Regions from separate parts of the Anoxybacillus suryakundensis genome, predicted to be linked through region 1. Evidence: riboswitches for the same ligand, from Rfam matches in the RefSeq annotation. Region 1 holds a riboswitch; each other region holds the start of a gene.
What was found. A riboswitch is a leader RNA that binds a small molecule or an ion and turns the genes downstream of it on or off. The one in region 1 is predicted to bind S-adenosylmethionine.

Region 1 (4,889 bases):
TTATTTTGTCGCTGGAATAACTGCGCCATTATACTTTTGTAAAATGAAGTCTTGAATGTCTTTTGATTGCAATACTTCTACAAGCGTTTGAATTTCTTTACGTTTTTCGTCACCTTTGCGAACGGCAATAATGTTCACGTATGGGTTGTTTTCTGGCGATTCAACCGCAATCGGATCTTTTGCTGGATCTAAACCAGCATCTAACGCATAGTTTGCGTTAATTAATACTGCATCTCCTTCGTTGTTTTTATATACTTGTGGAAGCAATCCAGCTTCGACATCTGCTTCAAACACTAAATTTTTCGGATTTTCAACGATATCATCAACAGTTGCTTTCGTTTTGTCGACACCTTCTTTTAACTTAATTAACCCTTTTTCTTCAAGCATCGATAAAATGCGACCGTGGTCAGCAACCGAGTTGCTCATAATAATTTTCGCACCGTTTGGTAGCTCTTCAAGGCTTTTATATTTTTTAGAGTATACGCCGATTGGCTCAATATGAATACCACCAGCATTTACAAAGTCATAGCCATGTTCTTTCATTTGTGCTTCTAAATAAGGAATGTGTTGGAAATAGTTTGCATCTAACTCTTTATCCGCTAACGCTTTGTTCGGTAATACGTAATCTTGGAATGTCACAATTTCTAATTCAATACCTTTTTCTTTTAAAATCGGTTTTGCTTGTTCTAAAATTTCCGCATGTGGCACGTTTGATGCCCCAACGACAAGCTTATTCGTCTTTTCTTCCGCACTTTCGCTGTTTCCGCAAGCAGCAAGCGCTAATACAACAACTGCAGCAACAAGTAAAGAAATCCATTTTTTCATCTGTTTCTTCCTCCTTTTTATCGTTTATCTATTTTAGAAGTGACAAAGTCACCAATAAACTGAATAATAAAGACGATGATTAAAATGAGCACTGTCGCAACAAATGTAACGTCGTTATTGTTGCGTTGAAATCCTTCTAAATACGCTAAGTTTCCAAGCCCCCCAGCACCAACAACTCCTGCCATCGCTGTGTAACCAACGAGCGCGATTGCTGTTACCGTAATCCCAGATACAAGGGCAGGGAGCGCTTCTGGAAGAAGCACTTTCCAAATGATTGTTGTTGTCGTCGCTCCCATCGCTTTTGCCGCTTCAATGACACCTTTATCAATTTCACGAAGCGCAATTTCAACCATGCGTGCATAAAACGGTGCAGCACCAATAATGAGCGCTGGTAGCGCAGCATTCGCTCCAAGAATCGTGCCGACAACGAGCTTTGTAAACGGAATGAGCAAAATAATTAAAATAATGAACGGGATGGAACGGAAAATATTGACGAACGATGCGATCACACCGTTAATCAAACGATTTTCCCATATGTTTCCCTTAGACGTTAGAAACAACAACAACCCAAGTAAAATACCGAGCACAAATGTTGCTGCAACAGAAATAGCGGTCATATACAACGTCTCCATCGTTGCCGCCCATATTTTTTCCCAAACGACGTTCGGAAATAGTTCATTGGACATTCGCCAACACCTCCACTTCAACTTCTTGCTGGCGAATAAAAGCGAGCGCTCGCTCAACTTCTCCATTCGCACCATCTAAGTGAATGAACAACACCCCGTATGAACCGTGATGCGTTTGTGAAATTTTCCCTTGTAAAATATTTATATTCAAATCGAATTGGCGAATAAGTTGTGTAATGAGCGGTTGCTCAGCCGCTTCGCCGACAAACGTAAGCTGGACAACTTGGCCGTTCGGATAACGTTCAAGAAGATGCAACATCGCTTCTTTTGTTTCCTCCGGCTCCGTCACTTGCTGAACAAATCGTTTCGTAATCGGTTGTTCTGGCTTACGGAACACGTGAAGCACTTCGCCCATTTCGACAATTTTTCCGTTTTCCATTACCGCTACACGATCACAAATTTTACGAATAACGTGCATTTCGTGTGTAATTAATACGATCGTTAAGCCGAGGCGTTTGTTAATATCAACAAGCAAATCTAAAATGGAATCGGTCGTTTGCGGATCAAGCGCCGACGTTGCTTCATCACATAATAACACTTTCGGGTTGTTCGCTAATGCGCGCGCAATGCCGACACGCTGCTTTTGCCCCCCGCTCAGTTGTGACGGATACGCATGTTCTCTTCCTTGCAAACCGACGAGTTGAATGAGTTCATCGACGCGTTTCATTCGTTCTTCTTTCGGTACACCCGCAATTTCTAACGGAAAAGCAATGTTTTCGCGCACCGTTCGCGACCAAAGTAAATTAAAGTGTTGAAAAATCATTCCAATTTGCTGACGCGCTTGTCGTAATTGTTTCCCACTAATTTTCCCCATATCTTTTCCATCGACAATGACTTCACCACTTGTCGGCTTTTCTAGTCCATTTAGCAATCGAATGAGGGAACTTTTCCCTGCTCCACTATAACCGATGATGCCGAAAATTTCTCCTTGTTCGATATGCAAGTTTACATGATCAACCGCCGTCACATGTCCACTTGCCGCTTTATATACTTTCGTTACGTTTGATAAAGTAATCATGCTGTCACCTTCCTTCCATGAAAAAAGCCTTTCTGCTCAAGAGAACAGAAAGGCGTCATCATCCATTCTGTCTCTTATCTCCCAAAGCAAACGCTTTGTGTGAATTGGCACCATTTCAGCAGCACTGACGGTTGCCGGGTTTCATCGGGCACATCCCTCCACCTCTCTTGATAAGAGCGCTTTTAAACGCTTTATTCAGTTAACGTTTTAATGCATTCAAGGACATTTTTAAACTACGAAAGTGAGTATATCATCAAAAGAAGGACGGTGTCAATAAAAATTTTTTCAACTATTTCCCGTCATGATTAAGTGAACTGAATATATATATCATTGAGGAATCGCTACTCCTAGGATGTCGGGCTACGAACAACCCTCTGCTTTTGTTATGTAAACAGTGTGAGAGGCTTACCCAAAACGCATTAGCGTTTTAGATCAGCCTCTTCAGTTCAAAAAATGAAGTTAAACTTTCCAATTGTAGGCATACATAGTTACATGACAAACGGATCCTTTAATTACATTCTTCTTTTGTAATTTTAATCGTTACGTACACTTTATGAAAGGAGTCATAGTAGTCAGCTTGTGCAACACTAGAGGTATACCATTTATCAACTAATTTTAAGTAAGAATCAGTGTTTTCTAAAGAATAAATCCCCGTAATAGTAGAAGTCTTAGTCGTTAGATTTCGATCGTACGTAACTGTCATCGTCACTGTACCATACATACTCTGAACCGTTTTTGTTTCTTTATTTCCTCGGACAATCGTATCAAGTGGAGCAATTTTTGATTTTGAATTGCTTAATTTTGCTATTGAACTCCCTACTGCAGGAGTAACTGTAATTGTTACATTCCCCTCTTTATATACTCGTTTCGGGAGCGTACTAGCTTCAGTAGTAATTAACGACCCAAAAAAACCATCTAATAACAGAGTAGCAGTTAGTGCTAGGGTAGCAACTAAAATAAGCCTTCTAAATTGCCTTTTCATTATTTTCTCTCCTCACATAGTCCAATTGTAATGCTAGTTCTCCGCTACTTGTCCATAATGAGATAGACTTGTACATTAGCGCCAGTTAAACATCGGTATCATGAATATAAGCAGGAATTTTTATTTAGCTGATTACTCACCATAGGTACAACATATTGTATAAAAATCGGACGTTCTTTATCTCAACTTATACATTGCTCATACTCCTCCGCTTCTTCTCCCAAAAATAGCTGATCAGCTATTTTCATTTTACCAAAAATAGAAAAGAAAAAAATCCGTATTTTCCGCCAATTTTTTGGCGAAAATCCGCCAATTTCTTCAAAATAAATGACAAAGTTTATTAAATGAAGTAGAATCTAGTAAAAAATAATGGAGGGGAAATCGCATGACTATTCGTACATTGCTTATTGATTCTGATCCTATCTATTTGCTTGGGTTGGAAAAATTATTGGAAAACGAAAGTAACATAACAGTTATCGGTTCTGTTTCTTGTCTTGATTCACTAGATACTCTCATACATATACATGTACCAGACGTCATTGTAATAAATGTACACATGCACATAGCAAAAGCATGGGACTGGGTAAAAAATGTGAAGGAGACACATCCCACGATAAATATCATTATGCTATGCAACTATCCACCGCTCGCCTTATCTGCGTACGAAGCAGGTGTATCCGGCGTATTGTCAAAAGAAAAAGTTTCCACTCATTTAGCACATGTGATCCGATACAGCAACGAAGGAGAAAAACTTTTTTTAGCGGATAATGAAACTGCGTATTTAACAAAGCACGGTTTAACAAACATGGAAATCGATATATTACAAATGTTAGCGGATGATCAAACGAGTACACAAATTAGCGAACAGCTAATGATAAGCAAACGAACAGTAGAACGTCACCTTTCTTGTATTTTCGAAAAACTAAAGGTTTCGTCACGAACTGGAGCGGTTGCGGAAGCGCTACGGTTACAACTCATAAAATGAAAGGTGCTAGTCGAAATATATAACTAGCACCTTTCATACCTACACTTGCGAATATACAGAACGAATACCTGTCGCCGCTTCAATTGCCTGTTCTAAGTCTTCAATTAAATCGTCCACGTTTTCGATTCCGACTGATAAACGAATCATATCTTCTGTTACACCAGACGCTTGTAAATCTTCTCCGCTCAGTTGTTGATGCGTCGTGCTCGCTGGATGAATAATTAAACTTTTTGCATCGCCGACGTTGGCGACATGCGACCAAAGTTTAACGTTGTTAATCAATGTCGCCCCCGCTTCACGACCGCCTTGAATGCCGAAAACAACGACAGCTCCTGCCCCCTTTGGCATATATTTTTTCGCTAGCTCTTTTGCTGGGTGATCGTCATGCTCAGG
Region 2 (4,889 bases), on a different contig from region 1:
CATCAACGTCGGGGATATATGGATGGTTGCCGCAGTCATCATTTGGGGCGTCTATTCCGCCTGTGCAAAAGCGGTTATGAAGTCGTATTCCCCGCTTGCGGCAACGTTTTGGTCCGGCGTCTTTGGCGTCATCGGATTGTTGCCGTTTCTTTCTTCTTTTTCAATCCATGATGTCAACTTCTCGTTTGTATTGGCGCTTTTATATACGAGCGTCGGGGCGACGGTGCTTGCGATGTTTCTTTGGAACGTCGGCGTGAAACAAGTCGGTGCCACAACCGCGGGGATGTTTTTAAATTTCAATCCGCTTTTTACTGCGCTGTTTGCGTACATATTACTTGGCGAAATGTTCACCGCACCGCAATGGATCGGTTCATTCATTACGATTGCAGGCGTCATTTTGTTCACAAAAAAATAGAAGGGGCGTTACACCCCTTCTTTTTCCTCGTATGGATGTGCTACCCAACCAGATGGATCAATAAACAACCGAACGGCAACAACTTGGCGGTCGTCCATTAATGTAAAGAAATGTGGGTTTCCTTCTGGAACAGAAATGACATCGCCCGCTTCAAGCTCAACGTCAAAGTAGCCTGTTTGTTCATCTCCTTTAATAACGAAAATGCCATGACCAGCAACAATCGCCCGCACTTCGTCTTCTGTATGCGTATGCACTTGTTCAAATTTTTTCAATAGCTCTTCTAAATTTGGCGTTTGTTCGCAGAGGGCAACAACATCCCACGCTTGATAGCCTCTTCGTTTTGCTAAATCTTCAATTTCTGTTTGAAACGCTGCTAAAATGTGCGCTTTTTCTTCGTCTGTTAATACAAATTTGTTTTGTAGATGAGCGGGAAGTTTCTTTGCATCCCAATGTTCATATAACACTCCTTGCTTATTTAAAAACGCTGCAACGTTTTCCTTTCCTTCAATCACTTCACCTGTGTTGCGCACTTTAATAACTGCCATACCATACTCCCCCTTATCGTTTTAAAAGTAGTAATTTTACATAGTACTGACATAAAAACTCGCAAGCTTCTAAAAACTTTTTCGCTTCAAACGCATCTTTTCCCCATACGGTCACGCCGTGGTTGCGAATAAGCACTGCTCCTCGATCTTCATGAACATGGTCGGCAAACGCTTTTGCTAACGTCGGAATATGAGCGAAATTCGGAATAATCGGAATGCGAAACGCCGCATCTTCTTCCCATAAGCCGAACGCTTTAATCATTTCTTGATTTGTAAAAATGACCTCCCCTTCTTCGCCGTACCATTCGGAAATAATGTTATTGTCGACGGTGTGGACATGAAGCACACAACCGGCGTTCGTTTTATTGTAAATTTTAACGTGAAGAAGCGTCTCGGCTGACGGTTTCAAGTGCGTCGCCTCCGCTGGCTGTCCGTCGGCACCGACAAGTAAAAAATCTTCCGCCGTCTCTTTTCGCTTATCTTTTCCGCTCGCAGTGACAAGAAACGTAAGCGGCTCATCGCTCACTTTTATCGACAAGTTGCCACTCGTCCCCATAAACCAGTCGCGCGCCGCTAGCTCTCGTTTCACCTCGGCAAGCTCTACCCATTTTTGTTGTCTCACGCGATCACCTCGCTTTCTTTTAACACGTCAATGACATCAAAAAACGTCGTAAACGGCGTATGCGGCAAGTGGAGCTCACGGCATTTTTCAAGCAAAAAGTCGCGCGCCATGACGTGATCGGCTAGTTTGGCTGCTGCCAAGTCGGTAATGGAGTCGCCAATGACGATCGTTTTTGCCCCTTTTGGTGCAAGTTTGCGAAGAAGCGACGGCTTGCAGCAGCCGCAGCCGTTTTGACAATGTTCATCGCACGCATACGGCCACGTAATGCGAATCGTTTCCCCGCTAAAATCGGCGCTGTTACAAAAAATACGCTCTTTTTCAACGAGTCCGTGAAGAAGTGGATACACGAAAAAGTCAATGCCGCCGCTCACAATATAAAGCGGGATTTGTCGTTCGTTCGTAAACGCGACAAAATCGGAAAATCCGTCGCGAATGCGTGCGGTATCAAGCAAAAATTGCACGATGTCTTCTTTCAACGTCGTCGGCAACAGCGAAAACATGCGCCCGACCCCTTGTTGTACGGAACATGTTTGGGCGAGTATATCGTCTTTGATCGCTTCCCACTCCGGCGGAGCAAACTGTTTCATTAAAGCAATAATGTTATCGTTTAACGTAATCGTCCCGTCAAAGTCGCAAAAAATGACTGGCTTCATGATGCACTTCCCCATAAGTCAAGCGCTTGTTTTAATGCTTCATGTTCTTTCGCTGCCTCATGAAGCGAACGCCCAGCAAGCACCGCTTCGACAGCAGCGCGAAACGCTTGCCCGCCGCCGACCGCTCCGCTCGGATGCCCGTGCACGCCACCGCCTGCGTTAATGACAGAGTCGATGCCAAAGTCGCGCACAAGAAGCGGCACAAGCCCCGGATGAATGCCGGCAGATGGGACAGGAAACGCGCGCAAAAACGGTTCTTCTTTCGTTAATTCATCGCGAATCGCAACCGTTTGTTCTTTTTCAAGCGCAACGCTTCCGTACGGTGATGGGAAGAGTGAAAAGTCCGCCCCTGCCATGCGCAACAGTTTTCCAAGAAGCAAAGCGTAGCTTACGCCATATACGCGCGATGAGGCGACCGCTCCGCTAAACGACGGATGCGCCATAATCGGCAAACGAATGTCATCATCTTCACGAAGCGCTTGCAACACATCAAGTCCATATGTAAACACGTTAAACAATAATACGTCCGCGCCAAGCTCCGCTGCTTTCTTCGCTTTTTCTTTTAACTGAAACGTTTTTCCGGTTAAGTTCACCGCATATAACGTCCGATGCCCTGTTTGTTCGTACACTTCCTGAAGCGCTTGTTTTCCTGCCACGATGCGCTTGTCAAACGGCGTCAAGTCGTTGTCAAATAAAATTTCATCGTCTTTCACAAGATCAACGCCACCGAGCGCTTGCAGCTTCAATTGTTCGGTGACGTATTGTAAATCACGCCCAATCACCGCTTTAAAAATGCTCATGACAAGCGGACGGTGAAAGACGCCAAGTTTTTCGCGAATGCCGTCAATCCCAAAGCGCGGACCAGGGAATGCGCGCTTCAGTTCGTCGGAAAACGTTAAGTCAATCAGTTTAATCGTTCCGTCAAGCGACAATTTGCCAAATGTCGTTGTCAAAATGGCAGGCAAATCGGCACTAAAATTGACGCTCGGATACGAAATGCGCACAAGCGCACGTTTTAGTCTCTTTCCAAAAAACGTATTGACACGCTCGTCTTCCTCTAGCTCTTCAATCGACTGAACGATCCCTTTATGTTTTTTTAACTGTTCTTGTTCCAGTTGCGGTAAATCAGTCCACGACCCGACAGTCAGTCCAAGCGCGATACCTTCTGCTTTTTTCGCTAAATCTTTGTCGTCATGAATCAAATACGTTGCGGTAATCATATGTCCACCCCTTTACAAATAAAAAACCTCTTCATAAGAAGAGGCTAATTGTTCGTCTCTTCTTATCTCTCAGCGTATTGCTGCGAGAATTAGCACCGTGCTTAAACAGCTGTTTAAGTCGGTTGCCGGGCTTCATCGGGCTCGTCCCTCCGCCTACTCTTGATAAGAATTCGCAATGTATGAAATTTTTTGAATGGTTCGTTTTTCATAAATTTACTTCGAATTATGACAGCACATGTGGCATTTGTCAATCATTTTTTAAAAAAGTTGCAGTTGTCCGATGCGCCAAGCCGCTTCTTTTAGCCTGTCTTCGCTCGTCAGTAGCCCTGTGCGCACATAGCCTTCCCCATGTTCACCAAACCCGATCCCCGGAGCGACCGCCACGTGCGCTTGTTTAAGCAACAGGTCAGCAAATGTTTCTGACGTATAACCGTTCGGCACCGGAAGCCAAGCGAAAAACGAACCTGCTGGCGCTTGGACGTCCCAACCGATGTCACGCAAAGCATGAATAAACGTATTTCGCCTTGCTTCATACGTGGCGACAAGCTCGGCGACGCACTGTTGCGACTCGAGTAGCGCGACTGCTGCCGCTTCTTGAATAGCACCGAACATGCTGACGTACAAATGGTCTTGGAGTACGTGGATTGCTTCAATCATGCTTTCGTTGCCGACCGCAAAGCCGATGCGCCACCCTGCCATATTGTACGTTTTCGAAAACGTATAAATTTCAATGCCGACGTCTTTTGCCCCTTCAACTTGTAAAAAGCTGACCGGCTTTTTCCCATCAAAGCCAATCGCTCCGTATGCGAAATCGTGCACGACAGCGATATGATGTTTTTCCGCAAATGAAACGGTTTCTTGAAAAAACGATTCCGTTGCTGTCGCGCCTGTCGGATTGTTCGGATAGTTTAAAAACATCAATTTTGCCTCGCGAACGACGTCTTTCGGTAGCTCATCGTAAGCGGGCAAAAAGCTGTTTTCCGCCCGCAGCGGCATCATTTCCATGCGCGCCCGCGCAAGCACGACTCCCGACCAATAGTCCGGATAACCGGGATCGGGAACGAGGACGACATCACCTGAATTTAATAAACAAAGCGGCATTTCGACAAGCCCTGCTTTTCCGCCAAATAAAATAGCGACTTCTTTTTCCGGGTCAACCGTCACCCCGTATTCACGCTTATAAAACGTCGCCACCGCCTCTTTGAAAAACGAATAGCCGCGAAACGGCGAATATTTATGATACATCGGCTTTGCCACCGCCTGTTGCATCGCGCGCACAATATGTGCGGGCGTCGGCTGATCGGGATTTCCTTGTCCGAGATTAATGACATCGTGCCCTTCAGCGATGACCGCCTGTACGTTTTGCACAAGCGACGCAAAAAATTGCTTCGGTAGTTGTTGTAACACGTTCGATTGTGGAAATATGTTCATTTT
Region 3 (4,889 bases), on a different contig from region 1:
CTAAAAACGGGACACGCAACTCAAGCGAATGAGCCATCGTCATTTTGTCAGCCTTTAACAAAATATCTCCACATAACCACGTATGCAAATCGACATATTGCATTTGTTCGACAGGATCGTATAACGCTGTTTCATCATATAAATGTTTCGTTACGTTCGTATATTCCCAATCACTATTGTATTCTTTTAATGTAAGAGCTTTTTCTTTTTCCTCAAACATTTTCGCGTTGCCAACATACCGATCACGCAATGGTGTCGTACCGCGTTCAATAAAACTTTTTCCTTTCATTCCTTCAGGAAGAAGACGGGCAAGTATACGCAATGCGCGCTTCATCGGCCGAGGGAGATGGTTGAATAGGCGCAACGAATATGGTTCACGGTAAATATTGTAACCTCCAAATAATTCATCTGCCCCTTCACCCGATAAAACGACCGTCACACGCTTTCTCGCTTCACGAGCGACAAAATAAAGCGGAACAGCGGCAGGATCAGCGAGCGGGTCGTCCATATGCCACATGATACGTGGAAGTGCTTGTACGTACTCTTCTGGAGAAATGATATAGCTGTAATGTCGAACGTGTAGTTGATCAGCTGTTTCTTTCGCCACATCTATTTCACTAAACCCTTCTCGAGCAAATCCAACCGAAAACGTCTCGAGCTGCGGATGAAATTGTTTAGCTATTGCAACAACAAGTGAGGAATCAATCCCACCGGATAAAAAAGAACCGACAGGCACATCGCTACGCATATGCACTTCAATGGATTTGAATAGCGCATCACGAATATCACTAATCCACTTTTCTTCTGATTGATGGATCGGCATAAATGTTGGTGTAAAATAACGAACAAACATTGGTTGCTCGCCAATTTTTTTCATGATATAATGCCCAGGCTTCAGTCTACAAATATTTGCTGTCATTGTAAGTGGCTCTGGCACATATTGAAACGTTAAATAATGATGGAGTGCTTCTCTGTTGATATCTCCATCAATTGCTAATAAGAGGCTTTTCTTTTCCGAAGCAACGAGAAGACGATCATCTTCAATCGTATAAAAAAATGGCTTAATACCAAACGGATCGCGTGCAGCAAATACTATTTTTTCTTCTTTATCCCAAATGACGAAAGCAAACATACCGCGCAATTGTTGAACACAAGCCTCTTTTGTTTCAGCATATAACGCTAAAATAACTTCTGTATCTGAATGTGTCGTAAATTTATATCCTTTTTGCTCAAGTTGCTCGCGCAATTCAATATAGTTGTAGATTTCTCCATTAAAAATAATCCAATATCGATCATTTTCATAGGAAAGCGGCTGATGACCTGCCTCTAAATCAATAATGCTCAGACGACGAAAAGCAAAATGCACATGCTCATCGAAAAAATATCCCTCGTCATCTGGTCCACGATGAATAATCGCATCATTCATCTGACGAAACGTTTGTTTCCATTCACCGCATATTTGATTTGGTTGATCATATATCACTCCAACAAAGCCACACATGTTTTCACCCCGTTTCACTAACAAATAGAGAGAGCTACATGACGTAACTCTCTCCCTTTTCTTACTTCGCTAACTGTAACGCTTGTTGTTTTAACGCTTCCGCTTTATCAGTACGCTCCCAAGGAAGATCAATATCTGTGCGACCAAAGTGACCGTAAGCAGCTGTTTGTTTGTAAATTGGACGGCGAAGATCAAGCATTTTAATGATTCCTGCTGGGCGAAGGTCAAAATTGTTGCGCACCACTTCAATTAATACATCTTCAGATACTTTACCTGTGCCGAACGTATCAATGGAAATTGATACTGGTTGCGCCACACCGATCGCATACGCTAACTGCACTTCACATTTATCTGCAAGACCTGCTGCAACGATGTTTTTCGCTACGTAACGAGCGGCATATGCTGCCGAACGGTCTACTTTCGTTGGGTCTTTTCCTGAGAATGCTCCACCACCGTGACGAGCATAACCACCGTACGTGTCAACGATAATTTTGCGTCCTGTTAACCCTGCATCACCTTGTGGACCACCGATCACGAAACGACCTGTTGGGTTAATGAAATATTTTGTGTTTTCATCGATCAACTCCGCTGGAACAACAGGTTGAATGACATGCTCTTTAATGTTGCGTACAATTTGATCTTGTGTAATTTCTGGATGATGTTGTGTAGAAACAACGATCGTATCGATACGTACAGGTTTGCCGTTTTCATCATACTCCACTGTCACTTGCGTTTTTCCGTCTGGACGTAAATAAGGTAAGATATCTTCTTTACGCACTTCAGCTAGACGGCGCGCAAGTTTATGTGCGAGCGAAATTGGAAGCGGCATAAGCTCTTTCGTTTCGTTGCACGCGAAGCCAAACATTAATCCTTGGTCACCTGCACCGATCGCCTCGATTTCTTCATCTGTCATTTGCCCTTCACGAGCTTCTAACGCTTTGTCAACACCCATCGCAATATCTGGAGATTGCTCATCAATTGATGTTAATACAGCGCACGTATCTGCATCAAAGCCGTATTTTGCGCGCGTATAGCCAATTTCACGAATCGTTTCACGGACAATTTTCGGAATATCTACATATGTAGATGTTGTAATTTCCCCGCTCACTAAAACAAGCCCTGTTGTTACGCTCGTTTCACACGCAACACGCGCATTTGGATCATTCGCTAAAATCGCATCTAAAATCGCATCGGAAATTTGGTCACAAATTTTATCCGGATGCCCTTCCGTTACAGATTCAGATGTAAACAGACGACGTTTAGGCATTCAAACATTCCTCCTCAATAATAATGACAAATGATACGGTACTCATCCCTCTTATTATGGTCTATCGTGAAAAAAACCTTTCCTTCAGAGGAAAGGTTTTTGCATTTGTCTGCGCCTTTCACTCTTATCGTTCAAGGGCGTTCCCTTGCCACAGGTTAGCACCTTTTCACATACGTGACGGTTGCTGGGTTTCATCGGGCCTGTCTCCCTCCACCAACTCGGGATAAGAGTATCCGTTCATCTCAGCATCATATCACATATATCATCAGCGAGTCAACGTTTTTTCTACTGTAATGATTTTGAAAATAAATTCAAGAAAAATACGCTAATTAGTATGGACTATTTATTAAAATGTGTTATACTTTTTACATAAAGATAAATCAAACAAAGGTAGGTTTTGTCCAATGAATTCCATTGAACTGACAAACAAATTATCGACACTCTTACAAAGGGATGGGGTTTTTCATAACTTATCTGTACCACGACTAGTAGAGAAAGTATTAACTCGGAAAGAAGGCATTCTTACTTTATCAGGAGCGATTTGTGCAACAACAGGAAAATATACAGGTCGCTCCCCGAAAGATAAATATATTGTCGAAGAGCCATCTGTTAAACATAAAATTGATTGGGGAACTGTCAATCAACCAATTTCTGAGGAAGTATTTGATAAACTTTACAACAAAGTGATCGATTATTTAATGACAAAAGAAGAATTGTTTGTATTTAATGGCTTTGCAGGCGCTGATCCAGCTTATCGTTTGCCAATTCAAGTTGTCAACGAATTTGCTTGGCATAACTTATTCGCCCATCAGTTATTCATTCGTCCAACAACGGAAGAATTACAAGCGCATGAGTCACAATTTACAGTCATTTCTGCTCCAACATTTAAAGCCGATCCAGCTGTTGACGGCACGCGTTCAGAAACATTTATTATCATCTCGTTTGAACGTCGCACTGTGCTAATTGGTGGGACAGAATATGCAGGTGAAATGAAAAAATCAATTTTCTCCGTCATGAACTTCTTATTGCCAGAGCAAGGAATCTTCCCGATGCACTGTTCAGCAAACGTTGGTCAAGAAGGAGATGTCGCGCTCTTTTTCGGTTTATCAGGCACAGGAAAGACGACGCTCTCTGCCGATCCAAACCGTCGCTTAATTGGCGATGATGAGCACGGTTGGTCAAACAACGGTGTCTTTAATATTGAAGGCGGATGTTATGCTAAGTGCATTAACTTATCACGTGAAAAAGAGCCACAAATTTTTGACGCGATTCGCTTCGGTTCTGTATTAGAAAACGTCATGATTGACCCAGATACGCGCATACCAAACTATGACGATGCGACGTTAACTGAAAATACACGTGCCGCATACCCGCTTGAAGCGATGGATAACATCGTTCAGCCAAGCGTTGCTGGCCACCCGCATACAATCGTCTTTTTAACAGCAGATGCGTTCGGTGTATTGCCACCAATTAGCAAACTCACAAAAGAGCAAGCAATGTATCATTTCTTAAGCGGGTATACAAGCAAGTTAGCAGGTACAGAGCGCGGGATTACAGCACCAGAAGCAACGTTCTCTACATGCTTCGGCTCGCCGTTTTTACCGCTTCCAGCAACACGATATGCAGACATGCTCGGACAAAAAATCGATGCTCACGACGTTCAAGTCTTTTTAGTGAACACTGGTTGGACTGGTGGTGGATACGGCGTTGGTGAACGAATGAAGCTGTCGTATACGCGCGCGATGGTGAAAGCAGCGTTAGAAGGAGAGTTAAATAACGTCGAAACCGTTCAAGATCCTATTTTTGGATTACACATTCCACTTCACGTCCCAGGTGTTCCTGATGAAGTGCTACAACCAAAAAGTACATGGGCGGATCAAGCAGAGTACGAACAAAAAGCAAAAGAGCTTGCGGCGAAGTTCCGCGAAAACTTCAAGAAATTCAAAAACGTTGATCCACGCATTGAACAGTTCGGTGGACCAATTGGATAAATGACAAAAGCTGCCTGCTTATTCGGCAGCTTTTTTTATTTTTAATGACTTCGTACAAACCATTTTTACTATGAAACATATAGTAGTGTATAGAAGTGAACAAAAGGAGGATACAAAATGAATGGACTAT

Region 2: it holds a riboswitch for S-adenosylmethionine, as region 1 does, so the genes downstream of both, mtnW (2,3-diketo-5-methylthiopentyl-1-phosphate enolase) here and ASC42_RS08985 (methionine ABC transporter ATP-binding protein) in region 1, are expected to answer to the same signal.
Region 3: it holds a riboswitch for S-adenosylmethionine, as region 1 does, so the genes downstream of both, metK (methionine adenosyltransferase) here and ASC42_RS08985 (methionine ABC transporter ATP-binding protein) in region 1, are expected to answer to the same signal.

What each region holds. Positions count from the first base shown of each region.
Region 1 is NZ_LIOK01000010.1:61,324-66,212, forward strand. It holds gene ASC42_RS08975 (MetQ/NlpA family ABC transporter substrate-binding protein) at 1-825, opposite strand; gene ASC42_RS08980 (methionine ABC transporter permease) at 843-1,511, opposite strand; gene ASC42_RS08985 (methionine ABC transporter ATP-binding protein) at 1,501-2,529, opposite strand; SAM riboswitch class I at 2,601-2,706, opposite strand; gene ASC42_RS08990 (hypothetical protein) at 3,038-3,511, opposite strand; gene ASC42_RS08995 (response regulator transcription factor) at 3,897-4,496, shown strand; gene ASC42_RS09000 (O-acetylhomoserine aminocarboxypropyltransferase/cysteine synthase family protein) at 4,536-4,889, opposite strand, start outside.
Region 2 is NZ_LIOK01000002.1:138,389-143,277, forward strand. It holds gene ASC42_RS01940 (DMT family transporter) at 1-415, shown strand, start outside; gene ASC42_RS01945 (1,2-dihydroxy-3-keto-5-methylthiopentene dioxygenase) at 424-960, opposite strand; gene ASC42_RS01950 (methylthioribulose 1-phosphate dehydratase) at 974-1,582, opposite strand; gene ASC42_RS01955 (2-hydroxy-3-keto-5-methylthiopentenyl-1-phosphate phosphatase) at 1,579-2,235, opposite strand; gene mtnW (2,3-diketo-5-methylthiopentyl-1-phosphate enolase) at 2,232-3,455, opposite strand; SAM riboswitch class I at 3,515-3,624, opposite strand; gene ASC42_RS01965 (pyridoxal phosphate-dependent aminotransferase) at 3,714-4,886, opposite strand.
Region 3 is NZ_LIOK01000001.1:211,598-216,486, forward strand. It holds gene asnB (asparagine synthase (glutamine-hydrolyzing)) at 1-1,501, opposite strand, end outside; gene metK (methionine adenosyltransferase) at 1,563-2,768, opposite strand; SAM riboswitch class I at 2,890-2,998, opposite strand; gene pckA (phosphoenolpyruvate carboxykinase (ATP)) at 3,173-4,759, shown strand; gene ASC42_RS01035 (N-acetylmuramoyl-L-alanine amidase) at 4,877-4,889, shown strand, end outside.